DNA from 2 places in the Vreelandella indica genome. Region 2 is predicted to be linked to the other one. Evidence: predicted binding sites of a transcription regulator. Region 2 holds the regulator's gene; the other holds the start of a gene.

Region 1 (7,310 bases), on a different contig from region 2:
GAGCAGAATAAGCTTGTCGGCTTTTAACGCCACGGCGGCGTGCTGAGCGACTTCAGAGGCGTCCAGATCGAACACTTCGCCGGTACTGGAGAAGCCCAGCGGCGGCAGCAACACCAGCGAGCCTTTTTCCAACAATCCTTGAATCGCGCTGGCCCGCACGCGGCGTACTTCGCCGCTGTGGTCAAAATCGACGCCTTCACGCACGCCAAGCGGTTTGGCGGTCACCAGGTTGCCAGAGATGACGCTCAGCTCTACACCGTGCAGCGGCGTGCTGGGCAGGCCCAGCGACAGCCGCGCTTCCAGCCATAGCCGTTGATGGGCGGCGACCTGCTCCACGTGGGCCATCACCGCGCGATCCGCCACCCAGCGGCCGTCGACTCGGGTGGGTTCGACACCCGCCGCGGTGAGCGCTTCATGCACCTGGGGGCGAATGCCAAACACCACGACCAAGCGCACGCCCAGGGTGTGCAACAGGGCTAAATCTTGAATCAGTTGCTCCCCTCGGCCAGACGCCATCGCTTCGCCCTCAATTAAGATGACAAAGGTTCGCCCCCGGTGCGCATTAATGTAGGGGGAGGCGTTACGAAACCAATCAACAAAGGGGAAGCGCGTATCCAAGGGCCGCTCTCCGGCAGCAGGTGAAAGAAACATGCGACGTTGTCCACGTCCGATGGGGTACTTTACCAGAGCACAAAAAACAGCGGCACCTTCTAATGCAAATCTGCTGAATCTAATGCAGATAAACATGAAGATGCCGCTGTGACGTTCCCGCTCAGGTACTGCTTAGAGACGTTCGAGCCTATATTTAGCCGAACATGCCTTTGAACATAAAGAAGAACAGAATCGCAAGGCCAGCACCGGCGGGTAGTGTGATTAGCCACGACATGGCAATCGTGCCGATAACCCTTAGGTTCAACGCCGCCATACCGCGTGCCAGACCCACCCCAAGAATCGCCCCTACCAGCGTGTGGGTAGTGGAAATTGGCAGGCCCGTGCCAGAAGCCAGTACTACCGTGGTGGCTGCCGCCAGCGTGGCAGCAAAGCCACGGCTGGGGGTAAGCTCGGTAATTCCGGTACCCACGGTCGCGATGACTTTATGACCGTAGGTGACCAGACCCACGACAATACCACCGCCGCCAAGTACCAGCACCCACCAAGGCACCAGCGCAGAACCACCAATTTCACCGCCGGTTTGGACTACGCTGATCACTGCTGCCAACGGGCCAACCGCATTCGCCACATCGTTTGAACCATGGGCAAAGGCCATGGCGCAGGCGGTGAAGATCATCAACACGCCAAACACGCGCTCTACGTTGGCATAGCCGAAGTGATCATTTGCGTTGTGCTCGAACTTGATACGCCGCTGCATAATCAAGCCGATGCCCATAATCACCAGGCCCAGCAAAATTGACAACAGCAGGCTCTGATTAAAGGATAAGTCCAGCCCCACATGGGACAACCCTTTGGTCAGCGTGACCATTGAAACGATAAAACCTACCAGAAACACATAGCCCGGCACGTAGCGTTTAGCGGCCGTGAACGGGTTGGCATCTTCAAAAATCAGGTGGTGAACCGATTTAAACAGCACAAAGCCAATGGTGCCTGCCAACAAGGGTGATACCACCCAGCTAGCAGCAATCGTACCCACGGCGCCCCAATCCACCATGGCTGGGCCTAACCCTGCGACCGCAAAGCCCACAATCGCGCCGACAATCGAGTGGGTCGTGGAAACTGGCCAGCCTTTCATAGACGCCACTAGCAGCCAGGTGCCAGCGGCCAGTAAGGCTGCCAGCATGCCGTATACCAGCAGTTGCGGATCATCCTGCAACAACTCAGGATCGATAATCCCTTTGCGGATCGTGTTGGTAACCTCACCACCCGCCAACCACGCGCCTAAAAACTCGAAGACGACAGCGATAAGAATGGCTTGTTTGATGGTGATCGCTTTCGACCCCACCGAGGTTCCCATCGCATTAGCGACGTCATTCGCACCCACGCCCCAGGCCATGAAGAAGCCAAACAAACAGGCCAGGATAATGAAGATGTCACCGTGCTGGGCAATAATCTGCATGAAAGGTCCCCTTAGCGGGCAGTCAGGATCTGCAGGCGGCTACCCACTCGCTCAGCGCGATCGGATAATTCGCCAACCCATTCAATGATTTTGTAAAGGAAGATCACGTCCACTGGCGGTAGCTGGCTCTCAAGCGAGAACAGTTGGCGACGGATCGTCACTTGTTGATCGTCGGCTTGGTGCTCAAGAGTGTGCAGTTCACGAATCATGTTCTGCATGACGTCAGAGACGTTTTTTCCAAAGCCGGACTCAAGCAGGTCCTTAAGTTCTTCCAATGCCTGGCGGGCTTGGGCAACACAAGCAACACTGGTACGGATGTAATCGCGCATTGCATCGGCCAATTCATCCGGCACGCGCATTTTACGCCCCAACATAATGCCGGTAATGTCACGCACCTTGTTGGCGATCTTGTCCTGCACGCTGATCAGGTCGAGCAGATCGGAGCGCGACACCGGAAGAAACATGGTGTTGGGCAGGTTCAACCGCAGCTCTGTTTTCAGCGTATCGGCGTCATGCTCTAAGCGGGTGACGTTTTCGCGCAGTTCAGCCGCTTTGTCCCAGTCATCAGCCAGCGTTGCTTCAAAAAACGGCAACAGCTGATCGGCACATTCATTTGCCTTGACGATATGGGCCAATAACGGCTGGAATGGCGAGCGGCCAAACATCGAAGAAAAAGGATTGGAGGTAACCATAATGCCTTTTAGCCTGTTTTCGGGAAGCCTGGAAATGGCGGCGCCAGTATAAAGAGTGCGCCCGCCGCCGTCATGAAAAGTTCATAAATGTAATCAAATATTCATTTAAATGTCACGATAACGAGGTGGCGAGCGTCATGAAAAACCCCATTCCCATAGAAGTAGAACTGAAACTTGCCCTTGCACCAGAAGGACCGGCCACGCTGTGTAACCATCCGTTTCTAGTGTCAAAACCCTCGCACCAGCACACGTTGACCAATACCTATTTTGACACCCCGGAAGGCGATTTAGCGAAGGCGCATATTGCACTACGCCTACGCAAAATAGATGGCAAAGTGCTGCAAACGGTGAAAACCGCAGGCCAGGGCGGCGGCGGATTATCTCAACGACAGGAGTGGGAGTGGCAAGTTCCTGGCCACGAACTGGATCTGGTAGCCCTTGCCGAACTGCCCCCCTTTCAAGGCCAGCTTAGCAGCGTGCTCAATGCCCTCGCCCCCCAACTCAGCACCGATTTCACGCGGCGCAGCTGGCAGCTAACCGATGGCTTAGTAAACCCAGGTTCAACCAACCAGCGCTGTCATATCGAGCTGGTGCTGGATGAGGGCGAAATTGTCAGCGGTGGCTACCGCACACCCATCCGCGAGGTAGAACTTGAATTAAAGGACGGCGACCCGGAGGCGCTGTGGGCATTGGCACTGACACTTTCAGAGCAGGTGCCGCTGCGCCCTTCAGATAGCAGCAAAGCATCTCGTGGTAATGCACTTAGCAACCAGCACTGGCCACTACCCGAAGCACACTCCCCGGCAGAGTGGCTACACCGCGCAACGCTGGCGCTGGACGCCTACCACGACAGCCAGCAGGCAAGCTTTCTAAGCGATGCCCAACAGGCGTTAGTCACCCTCGCCGACCACCCCGCGCTGGATGCCGATGCCCGCACGTATGCTCAGGCGTTACCCGGCGGCTTAGATGCCCATGGTCAGCCCAGCACGGCTTATGGTAACGCTGCGTTGGCACTGGCCCATCGCTTGGCGTACCAAACCGAGCTACGCTAACGGCTTAACGCTATTTTAGGACTGTTTTTAAGGACTGTTTTTAAGGACCGTATTGAGGCCCACTTCAGGATGATGCGATGAATTTACACCTTACCCCTGGCGCGGAAGGCCTACGTACCCGCTTGTTTCATATTATTTTTGAGTCTGACACGCCGGGTGCTAAAGCGTTTGATATCGCCTTGATTGGGGCGATTTTGTTAAGCGTTGCGGTCATTATGCTGGGCAGTATTGAGGTTTATGCTGAACGTTACGGACACATTTTTTTCTACCTCGAATGGTCCTTTACGCTGCTGTTTTCCATTGAGCTTGCCCTGCGAATCTACTGCCTGGAAAGGCCCCTGCTCTATTTAAGGAGCTTTTATGGGATTGTGGATTTAATTGCCGTGTTGCCCACTTGGCTAGTGCTACTCGTGCCGGGCGCCCATGGGTTGGTGATTGTTCGCCTGCTGCGCGTGTTGCGTATTTTCCGCATTCTTCGCTTGATGGACTTTGTCGGTGAGGCGCGGCTTTTGTTAGACGCGCTCAAACGCAGCATGCGGCAGATTCTGCTATTTTTTAGCGCCATCTTAATGGTCATCACGCTGTTTGCGGCCTTGATGTACACCATTGAGTCACCCGAAGCTGGCTTCACCAGCATTCCGATGTCGATGTACTGGGCCATCGTGAGTATGACCACCGTCGGCTACGGCGACATTGTGCCTGCCACGTCGCTGGGTAAATCGATAACAGTGATTTTGATGCTGTTGGGCTACTCGATTATTGCCGTGCCTACCGGGGTATTCTCCGCCCAGGTGATTCGCTCGATTCGTGAAGAGCGCTACTCAGAAGAAGCCTGCCCCGGCTGCGGGCACGAACGTCATGAGAAACGTGCCCGCTACTGCCTGCGCTGCGGCACTTGGCTAGACGAAGACAGCGAAGACCCGCGTAAAAAAGACGATAAAGATGAGTCCGCTTCTGACTAGCTTGTACCTAACGCTAAGCCTGGAAGGGCGTGATATCACCGCGCCCTTCGCGAATGATTTTAGGTGGCAGCTCACGCAGGTCGATAACGCTGGTGGGGTCTAGATGGCAGGCGCCGCCGTCGATAATGGCATCCAGATGCGCGCCAAAACGCTCGCGGATCTCTTCTGGGTCGTTCATGGGTAAATCATCGCCCACCGGAATGAGCGTCACGCTCATCAACGGCTCGCCCAAGGCTGCCAGCAACGCATGCGTAATGCGGTGATCCGGCACGCGTACACCAATGGAGCGCCGCTTGGGATGCAGTAGCAGGCGCGGTACTTCTGAAGTGGCATCCAGAATATAAGTATAAGGGCCTGGGGTATGGGCTTTCAGCAACCGAAATACATCGTTATCCACCTTGGCGTAGGTGCCAATTTCCGAGAGATCGGAGCACACCAGGGTGAAGTTGTGTTTATCGTCCAGTGAACGCAGCCATTTAATCTTTTCAATGGCCTTCTTCTCACCCAGATGACAGCCCAAGGCATAGCCTGAATCGGTGGGGTACGCCACTACGCCACCTTTACGAATGATCTCAATCGCCTGATCAATCAGCCGCTTTTGCGGGTTTTCCGGGTGAATCTGAAAATATTGGCTCATAAAACTGCTCCTTTCATAGCTCACTGTCTTAGCGGTTCCTACAGCATAGCTGACCTTAGCTGCTGATAACTTAAGCTGGTAAGAACCTAAGCTAATAAAAAATTAGCCGATTGCTAACAGGCCGGGGGCGGCATCGCGTAGATGCACCAAGCGCGGATGCTGCCATATTGGGGGCGCTGCCGTGCGCGGTACCAAGCTCATACTGCCGGGTGCTGCATGGCTGCCGGGAAAGTGAAAGTCGCTGCCCAAGGAAGCGTATAACTCACGCTCGACCAGTTGGCGCGCCAAGTCACGGGTGCTATCCGGGTTCTGCTGGCCGCTAACCAGCTCAACCGCTTGGCCGCCCGCCGCCTGGAAAGTATCCATCAACAGGCCACGCTTGCGTCGAGTGAGGCCATGGCGCAATGGATGAGCGATCACGGCAACGCCGCCCGATTCCACAATCCAGCTAACGGCTTCGCTGATTTCCGGCCAGTGGGCTTTGACATCGCCCTTTTTGCCGCTGCCCAGGTAGCGCTTAAAGGCGCTTGCCCAGTCGGGCACCACTCCTTCTGCTACCAGCGCGCGGGCAAAATCCGGGCGGCCTAGGGGGCGGTCGCTGCCTGCGTGAAGGCGCGCTTTTTCTAGGGCGTCGGGTAAACCTACTTTTTCCAGTCGTTCGGCAATGACTTCCGCACGCTGGATACGCGCCTCACGCTGCTGAATCAAGCCTTCCACCATCGGCCCCTGCAAGCCACCGGGCATCAGTGCTACGACATGAATATTGACCCCTTGCCAGCGTGTGGATAACTCACAGCCGGGGATAAGACATAGCCCTGCTTGCTCGGCGGCGCGGCCCGCTTCTTCAATGCCGTCCATGGTATCGTGATCGGTAAGCGACATGTGCGTCAGCCCGCGCTCAGCGCACAGCGTTACCAGCTCAGTGGGCGATAGCGCGCCATCAGAAGCAGTGGAGTGCATGTGCAAATCAACCGGGTAACGCTGATCGGCATCAAAGGTATAAGGAAGTCGAGACATAAGCATGACGCCGTGTAAGCAGTTTGTCAGAATGCGCTTTTTCAGCTGTGAATAAATCGTTCGCAATGGGTAAGATATGGTGCGCGCATCTGTCTGCGCGGTCAATGAACGCTCACTTTTCATTCCCTGCTTTTCAAGGAGTTATATCCACATGCTGTACGCCATTATGAGTGAAGATGTGCCCAATAGCTTAGAGCGTCGTTTAGCGGCTCGCCCTGATCACCTCGCCCGCTTGGAAGCGCTGCGTGACGAAGGCCGGATAGTTTTAGCTGGCCCTCACCCTGCCATCGACGCTGAAAATCCCGGCGATGCTGGCTTTTCCGGCAGCTTGGTCGTGGCGGAGTTTGAGAGCCTGGAAGAGGCTACCGCATGGGCGGATGCCGACCCATACATGATTGCGGGGGTCTATGCCAAGGTAATTGTTAAGCCGTTCAAGAAAGTTTTGCCTTGACCCCAATAGGCGAGTGTGGAGGGTCCGCCCGCTTTTTCACAGAGCCTGTGGAAAACTCTGTGCAAACCCGGCGGACGCTTTGCGCTAAGCCAGAGCCAGCGCCGACGGCGACAAATTGATCATTTTTTAACCACTTCTTCATTAAACGGATATCTGCGTGACCCAACGTCCCAATGCTTTGCCTGCCCTCGCGGCGTTAACCACGCCTCTACTTACCTGGAACGAGGGTGCACCCCACGCAACAGCATTTGATGACATCTATTTCACCCGTGGCGATGGGCGCGCTGAAACCGAACATGTTTTTCTGGGTGCCAACCATCTTCCCCAGCGCTTTGCTGAGTGGAAAGCAGCAAGGCCGTTCGTCATTGGTGAAACCGGCTTTGGTACCGGACTGAATATACTCTGCGCCTGGGCTTGTTTTGAGCAGC
Region 2 (7,310 bases):
AACCTTTGCTGAACAAGGTGATGTGGATATTGAGGTCTGGGTACAAAGCGCCCAGGAAGGTAGTGAAGCCGCGGATGGGCATCACCATCACTAAAAAAAGTTGCTGCCTATAAAAAATTAGACCCCGCATAATGGGGGTCTAAGGACACAATATCTAGACAATGACTAACGCTAGCTTCCTTTCCTTTTGCGGGACTCCAGCCTTGGAATTTAACCCTGACCAGCGTTTTGATTGTCGTTTGATTCATTCCTTGAATCTACCTGCATCCCTATCGGTGTGACACGCTTCTGCGTATTTGCTCACGCCTCTATCGTAATATATTTCAACATAATTGCAAACTTTTGTTACCAAATGTTTCCATCACCTTCATCCTGGGTTAAACCTTTTGCCGTGTACTCGGCCTGAGCACTAGTACGATGGGACTCTGCCTTAATAACATTAGGGCGATCGAATCCTAGACCCCTCATGGATGAATGGAGAGAGAATAACTCATTACATGAATACAAAAAGAGAGGGAGGTAGGGATAAAAACAAAGAAATGCAGTAGTAAATATAAGAAGCTTACAAAAAGCAGACAGCAAAAAAATTAGGCCTCGACTAGCGAGGCCCGATATCAGAATAGACTATAGGTAATAACTAACGTTAGCTTCCACTCCTTGTGCGGGACTCCAACCTTGGAATTAACCCTGACTAACGTTTGATTTCCTAACGATTCATCCTTGAACCTGAAAAGCATCCTTGCCTTTTTTACATCCTGTCAATCTCCCTTTCATCCGTTGAAAGGGCATTCTTTGATATCTAAAAAATAATTAATGATTAGTCAGCTACTGCTATTTTTACCGATCCTTTTTACAGATACAAACTCTTCGTCATATCGTAAGTACAATGTTTTTCTAACCTATCAATACGTCCTTACCTGTTTTTAATATTGCAGCTAGCATGCCAAAAACTCAGGAATAAAATTAAACCATATAAAATCAATAACTTAATAAAATAAAGTCAAGTTATAGCACTCTGTTAACATCGAAATACCAAGCTTAAAAGCTGTGTAAAAATGGCACATGGGTAAACTCTTACCAACCTTACATGCCAATATTGCACACCTTTACAGGTATGGTACGAGAGGTCGCTTACTGAGACCTATACAAGACGTGAAGCGGGAAATGAGCAGCGAAAAAGCGCCCCTTTACCAGGGTGGGATTCAATCTGTAATTGCGCATCGTGGCGTAATAGTACGTGCTTAACGATCGCCAAGCCTAAGCCAGTGCCGCCAGTTGCGGTGCTACGGCCTTTATCGACACGGTAAAAACGTTCGGTTAGTCGGGGAATATGGACGGGATCAATGCCTTCACCATTGTCTTCCACATCAATACAGCCACCGCCAGTCGCGCTAGCTTTCCAGCGTAAGGTGATGTGGCTACCTGCTGGCGTATAGCGAACGGCATTGAAGGCGAGGTTAGAGATGGCACTACGAATCTCCTGCTCACTACCCAGCAGGCGTGCGTCACTTTCAAGCGCGACAGTAATGGTATGACGCTGATTCGATAGCGCCAGCGCATCATCACAGATGCTTTGTAGCAAAGGCCCTAGCGACAGCGGATGGTGATCTTTCCCCCCCTGGTCGATTTCCAACCGGGAGAGCAGCAATAGATCATTGACCAGGTTTTGCATTCGCTGCGTCTGTTCCTGCATCTGGTTGATGCTTTTGCCCAAACGCGGAGGCAACTGATCAGCAATATCACTGTAGGTTTCCAGATAGCCGGAAAGGACGGTTAGCGGCGTGCGCAGCTCGTGAGAGACATTGGCAACAAAGTCGCGCCGCATCTGTTCCAGGCGGTGCAAGCGCGTGATATCCCGGGCCATTACCAGCCGTTCATCGTCACCGTACAGGGTAATTTGATACTGCAGGATTCGACGCTCGTCAATCGGCGATGTCAGCGTTAACGGCTCGCCATACTCCCGCGCATTGAAGTAGCGGATGAAACTTGGCTCGCGCAGTAGGTTGGTAATGTGCTGACCACGATCATGGGCAGTTTGTAGCCCTAGCATGTTCGTTGCAGCGCTGTTCCACCACTCTAGATCACCGTGGCGGTCGAGCATGACCACACTGTCACGCATCGCTTCAGACGACTCTTGAATACGGGCCAAAGTAGCACGCAGCCGACTTTGCGTTATACGCTGGCTTTTCTGATAGCGGTATAAACGATCAAACAATTCACCCCACATACCGTGAGCGGCAGGCGGCTCATCGTGAGGATGTAGGGTTAGCCATAAATAAAGTTCGCGTAGCTGCCGCAAGTGATAAAACAGACATACTGCAAGCCCTGCCGCAAGCCCTAGCCCTGCTGAGCCCAATAACCAGCCTAAGCAAGTACCCAGTGTGGCCAGCCACGCTAGACGCCACAGTTCACGGCTCCATAGGCGCACATTTACACCCGTGCAGAGAAACGGTATCCGGTACCCCGAACCGTTTGAATCAGGTTTTGATGCACATCGCCCAGCGCTTTTCGTAAGCGTCGAATATGCACATCGACAGTACGCTCCTCGACATACACGTTGCCACCCCAAACTTGGTCAAGCAGTTGGCTACGTGTGTAAGCGCGCTCTTGATGGGTCATAAAAAACTGCAGAAGACGATACTCGGTCGGCCCCATTTCCAACGCTTTGCCGTGTGCGCTTACCCGGTGACTTACCGGATCAAGCAGCAGGCCATTAATCTCAATCGGATCTTCAACGCCACGCGGCGTCGCGCGGCGCAGCACTGCTTTTAACCGTGCCACCAATTCGCGGGGCGAAAAGGGCTTGGTGATATAGTCATCGGCACCGGCTTCTAGCCCTTGGATCTTATTATCCTCTTCGCCTTTAGCGGTGAGCATAATAATGGGGATCTCGGCGGTGGCTTCTTCGCGCTTCAACCGCCTAGCCAGTTCAATACCGCTGGTGCCAGGCATCATCCAGTCAAGCAGCAATAAATCAGGTTGGTGGTCAACCACCATGGCATGAGCATCCTGGGCGTTATCTGCTTCGAGCACACGGTAGTCAGCCATTTCCAGCGCTACCGCGATCATCTCGCGAATCGACGATTCATCATCGACAATCAGAACGGTTTTGGCGGTCATACCAGAGCCTCACGGTGTGCAAAAAAGCCAGTTCAAAGAAAACAGTTCAATGACATGTCAGTGACGATAACACCATGACTTGATGACAGTTACATGACAATGGCAGTTACTAACCCGCCGCAGGCCACCAACTTAGCGCAATACCAGCAAAAATCAGCAGCCCCGACCAGTGATTATTCAGAAACGCCTGGAAACAAAGATCCCGCTCCTGATAACGAATTAAGCGCTGCTGATGCAGGAAAGTTGCCGCCATTGCAGCGAGCCCTAGCCAAAAGAACCCACCTAACCCGACCCGCCAGCCTACCCATGCCAGCAACCCCAGGGTGGCTACCTGGAGTAGGCCGATTATCAGGCGATCCGCGTCGCCAAACAGCACGGCTGTCGATTTAATGCCAATTTTTAAATCATCGTCGCGATCGACCATGGCGTATTGCGTGTCGTACGCCACCGTCCATAGCACGTTTGCACAGAAAAGCAGCCACGCTTCCAACGGCACATGGCCCAGCACGGCGCCAAAGGCCATTGGAATTGCCCATGAGAATGCCGCCCCCAGCACCACCTGGGGAAAATGGGTATAACGCTTCATGAACGGGTAAATAACTGCCAGAAATACCCCACCCAACGAGAGCAGCACCGTAAACCAATTAGTCAGTAGCACCAGAATAAACGCTGCGGCCACCAAACCAATAAACAGCAATTGAGCCTCGGTTTCGCTGATTCGACCTGTGGCGAGCGGGCGATGCTTAGTGCGTTTCACATGGCCATCGAAATGGCGATCTGCATAATCGTTCACCACGCAGCCAGCCGCGCGCATGACGTAAACACCGGCCACAAAAATCAGCAGTACATCACGGCCGGGTACCCCTTCAGCGGCAATCCACAGCGCCCAAAGCGTCGGCCACATCAACAGCCACGTGCCAATGGGTCGATCCAAACGCATCAGCTGTATAAAATCTGCCACGCGAGCCCATCCCTTCGGCCGCAACAGTGAACGATCCATGCTTACCTCACGAAAAATAAGATGCAGGCGCTAGCCTAGCGCGATGGCAGATCAAGGTCATCCGCCATCGCACGCAAAAAATACTCCTGCACCAACAACGACAGCCCGCCGTGATAAAACACTGAACGTCGGCCCCAGGTACAGTCACTCTCGATACCGTTCATACGAGCAAATAAGGGGGATTGGGTAGTGGCCTCAAGCGGCCCGCGAATTAAACCGGGCTGGCGAAATAACCAACTGCCGAGCGAGCGCTCACCTAACCCTTCCAAACGCTGGCCCTTTAACTGCGTGAGCGGGGCGACGGAGCGCGCCACCACCCACGGCGTTTCATCCAAGCACAGCGCTACTTCACGCAGCCATGCGTAGCGTTTGGGAGCAATGCCCAACGCCCGTGCCTCATCCTCTCGCGGCCAGCCTACGCCCTGGCGTAGCAGTCGAACGCGAAACTGCTTTTCACCTCCTGCGGCGATTAAGCGAGCAGTTAATGAGTCGGTTGAAGCAACCCACTGCCACCAGGAAGTACTCATGGCAGGTCGCGCCGCATCAACGGGGCGCCAGCGCGAAAAGTGAGGAGTTTGCCGAAAAGCTGCAGGCGTCACCAAGTTCTCCAGGGCAATAAACGGGTCGGCTAGTGTAACATGCAGCACTAACAGGCTTTTGTTTCAGCGACTTTTTTGGTGTCTGCATGCCCCCCTCACAACCAGAGCTCTCTTCATCCCACGCTGCGCTGGTCATTATTGGCACGGGAATGGCCGGGATTGGCTTAGCCCGCGCACTGCGCCGTCTCGGTGATCAGCGGTCAATCACGCTGATTAGTGCTGGCAGCGGTGACGATTACAGCAAACCGTTACTCTCCACCGGCTTCGCTAAAGGCCTAGCGCCCAACAAACTGGCCCAGCGAAACGCTGCCGAGCTGGGCGATGAGTTAAACGCCCGCATCATTACCCACACCCCCGTGGCGGCACTGGATGTGGATAACCGGACACTGCTTCTCGACGCTGGACAAGCGCCCAACTATGAAAAACTAAGCTCTGAAAAACTTAGCTACGACACACTGGTATTAGCCACCGGCGCTGCCCCCAGGATGCCGTTCAGCATCGACCCCAGCGTAGCCCCACGCTGCTTCACCATTAATGACTTAGACGACTACCGACGCTTTCATCAGGCGTTAGGCCAAGGCCCAGCAAGGGTGGCGATTGTTGGCGCCGGGCTGGTCGGCTGTGAATTTACAAATGATCTGCACGCCGGAGGTCATCACGTCAGCGTCATAGCGCCTGAAGCCACGCTACTGCCCCGCCTGCTGCCCGCGCCACTGGGCAACGCCCTGGGCGATGCCTTCAATGAGGCAGGCATCCGACTCTGCTTAGGCCGCACGATAGATTCACTAACACCCAGCAGCGGTGATGACATCGTATTACGATTGGATAACGGCGAGGCTATCAGCGCCGATCTCGTACTAATGGCAACTGGCCTAACGCCGCGTACGGCGCTTGCCGAAGCCGCGGGTCTTAACGTATCGCCGAGCGGCATACAAGTTGACCGCCAACTGAGTACTTCACACCCCGATATTTACGCCCTGGGCGATGTCGCCTGCGTCGATGGCGTTAACGCCATGTACGTGCAGCCGCTGCAAGCGAGCGCCAAGGCATTGGCGGCAACGCTTGCGGGCACTCCCACGTCGGTCAGCTTTGGCGCTTGGCCAATAGTCGTTAAAACACCCCTGCTGCCAGTGGTAGCCTACCCGCCAACCACCCCACCTGAATGCTGGCGAATTGAAGGCGAAGGTGGCGATATCAGTGCGTTAGCCGAAAATAAAGACGGACGTTTGATTGGTTTTGCGTTGACAGGGGGCTGCGTGAGAAGGAAAGTGGAGCTTTCCAGAGCAGCACCTACGCTGCTAGGCTGATTTTCGTCGCGTTCACGACTAGGCTAGAGAAGCTACCTAGTGCTAATGACCGCCCAACAACCTGCATTTGCTTTACGCTCGATTCTTTAACAAAAGTTCGATTGTTTACTAAAGGGAGATTTCTTATGCGCAAACCTGAACTCGCTGCTGCCATCGCTGAAAGTGCCGACCTGTCAAAAGACAAAGCAGGCCAAGTACTGAACGTTATTTTGGATGAAATCACTAACAGCGTTGCTAAGGGCGAAGATGTCGCTCTAATCGGCTTCGGTACCTTTACGGTACGTGAGCGCGCAGCACGTACCGGTAAAAACCCACAAACCGGTGCCCCACTACAAATTCCGGCCAGCAAAAATGTTGCCTTTAAGCCAGGCAAAGGACTTAAGGACGCCGTTTCCTAATGAAGCTCAAGCTGACGCTGTGGCTGCTGGGCATATTGCTCAAACGTGCCCTGCGCCGCAAGCCGCGCTTTCGTGAACAGTTAGAACGCATGCGCGGCCTGGACTGGGGAATTGCCACGGAAGATCTAAGCATAGCCCGCCACTACCGGATGACGCCGAAAGGCATCAGCACCGGTAAAGGGCTGCCCGTCGACTTAGACCTTGAACTGCGTTTCCGAGACCAAGCCACCGCGTTAAAAGTGCTCAAAAAGCCAACTCAGCAGGCCTTTCTTGACGGCATGATGAGTGGCAACGTGCGTTTAGTGGGCGACTCCGCCGATATGAACAAGCTGCAGAAGCTGCTCAAATATTTGTAGCCCAGTATTTGCAGTATTGAGCGATCAGCAAAGGGTAAACCAGGCAGAGGTATAACAGCTATCGATGGACATACCTCATCAACGCTTAGTGTACTTCCGCGTTACCCTGGAGTCTGGTTCAGTGCGCCGTGCTGCGGCGCGTCTGGACATTGCTCCCTCGGCAGTCAGCAGGCAAATTTCGCTGCTGGAAGAAGCCTTGGGAGCCACCCTCATGGAGCGTCAGCGCGGCGGCATTTCACCGACCCCGGTCGGTGAAATGCTGCTTGAATACTGCGAACGTCGCGGCGCACTGGACGAAGGCTTTATCGCGTCACTTGAAGCCTACCAGCGCATGGAAACCGGCAAGATATCGCTCACCGTCGGTGAAGGATTTGTCAGTGACCTAGTAGCGTCGCCGCTGCACGAATTTACCCAACGCTATGCGGGCATTCAGCTCGACATCCATACCGCAGGCACCTCGGGCATTATTGACGCCATTGTCGGCGATCACAGTCATATCGGCTTGATGTTCCATGAGCGTACCCATCCCC

The links. The regulator PhoB, encoded in region 2, activates phosphate uptake and scavenging genes when phosphate is short. The targets are predictions, from matches to a motif close to TGTCATANNNNTGTCANA.
Region 1: a site for PhoB is predicted at 2,863-2,880, ahead of V8L71_RS04680 (CYTH domain-containing protein). Genes of this name have one in related genera too.

What each region holds. Positions count from the first base shown of each region.
Region 1 covers NZ_JBANSO010000005.1:40,093-47,402, forward strand. The annotation lists gene argA (amino-acid N-acetyltransferase) at 1-618, opposite strand, end outside; gene V8L71_RS04670 (inorganic phosphate transporter) at 806-2,071, opposite strand; gene V8L71_RS04675 (TIGR00153 family protein) at 2,083-2,763, opposite strand; gene V8L71_RS04680 (CYTH domain-containing protein) at 2,901-3,815, shown strand; gene V8L71_RS04685 (ion transporter) at 3,893-4,777, shown strand; gene V8L71_RS04690 (L-threonylcarbamoyladenylate synthase) at 4,791-5,414, opposite strand; gene V8L71_RS04695 (PHP domain-containing protein) at 5,517-6,431, opposite strand; gene V8L71_RS04700 (YciI family protein) at 6,583-6,882, shown strand; gene mnmC (bifunctional tRNA (5-methylaminomethyl-2-thiouridine)(34)-methyltransferase MnmC2/FAD-dependent 5-carboxymethylaminomethyl-2-thiouridine(34) oxidoreductase MnmC1) at 7,040-7,310, shown strand, end outside.
Region 2 covers NZ_JBANSO010000023.1:27,025-34,334, reverse strand. The annotation lists gene V8L71_RS15425 (copper chaperone PCu(A)C) at 1-94, shown strand, start outside; gene phoR (phosphate regulon sensor histidine kinase PhoR) at 1,142-2,428, opposite strand; gene phoB (phosphate regulon transcriptional regulator PhoB) at 2,431-3,120, opposite strand; gene ubiA (4-hydroxybenzoate octaprenyltransferase) at 3,230-4,120, opposite strand; gene V8L71_RS15405 (chorismate--pyruvate lyase family protein) at 4,156-4,767, opposite strand; gene V8L71_RS15400 (NAD(P)/FAD-dependent oxidoreductase) at 4,806-6,026, shown strand; gene V8L71_RS15395 (HU family DNA-binding protein) at 6,152-6,424, shown strand; gene V8L71_RS15390 (hypothetical protein) at 6,424-6,780, shown strand; gene V8L71_RS15385 (LysR family transcriptional regulator) at 6,845-7,310, shown strand, end outside.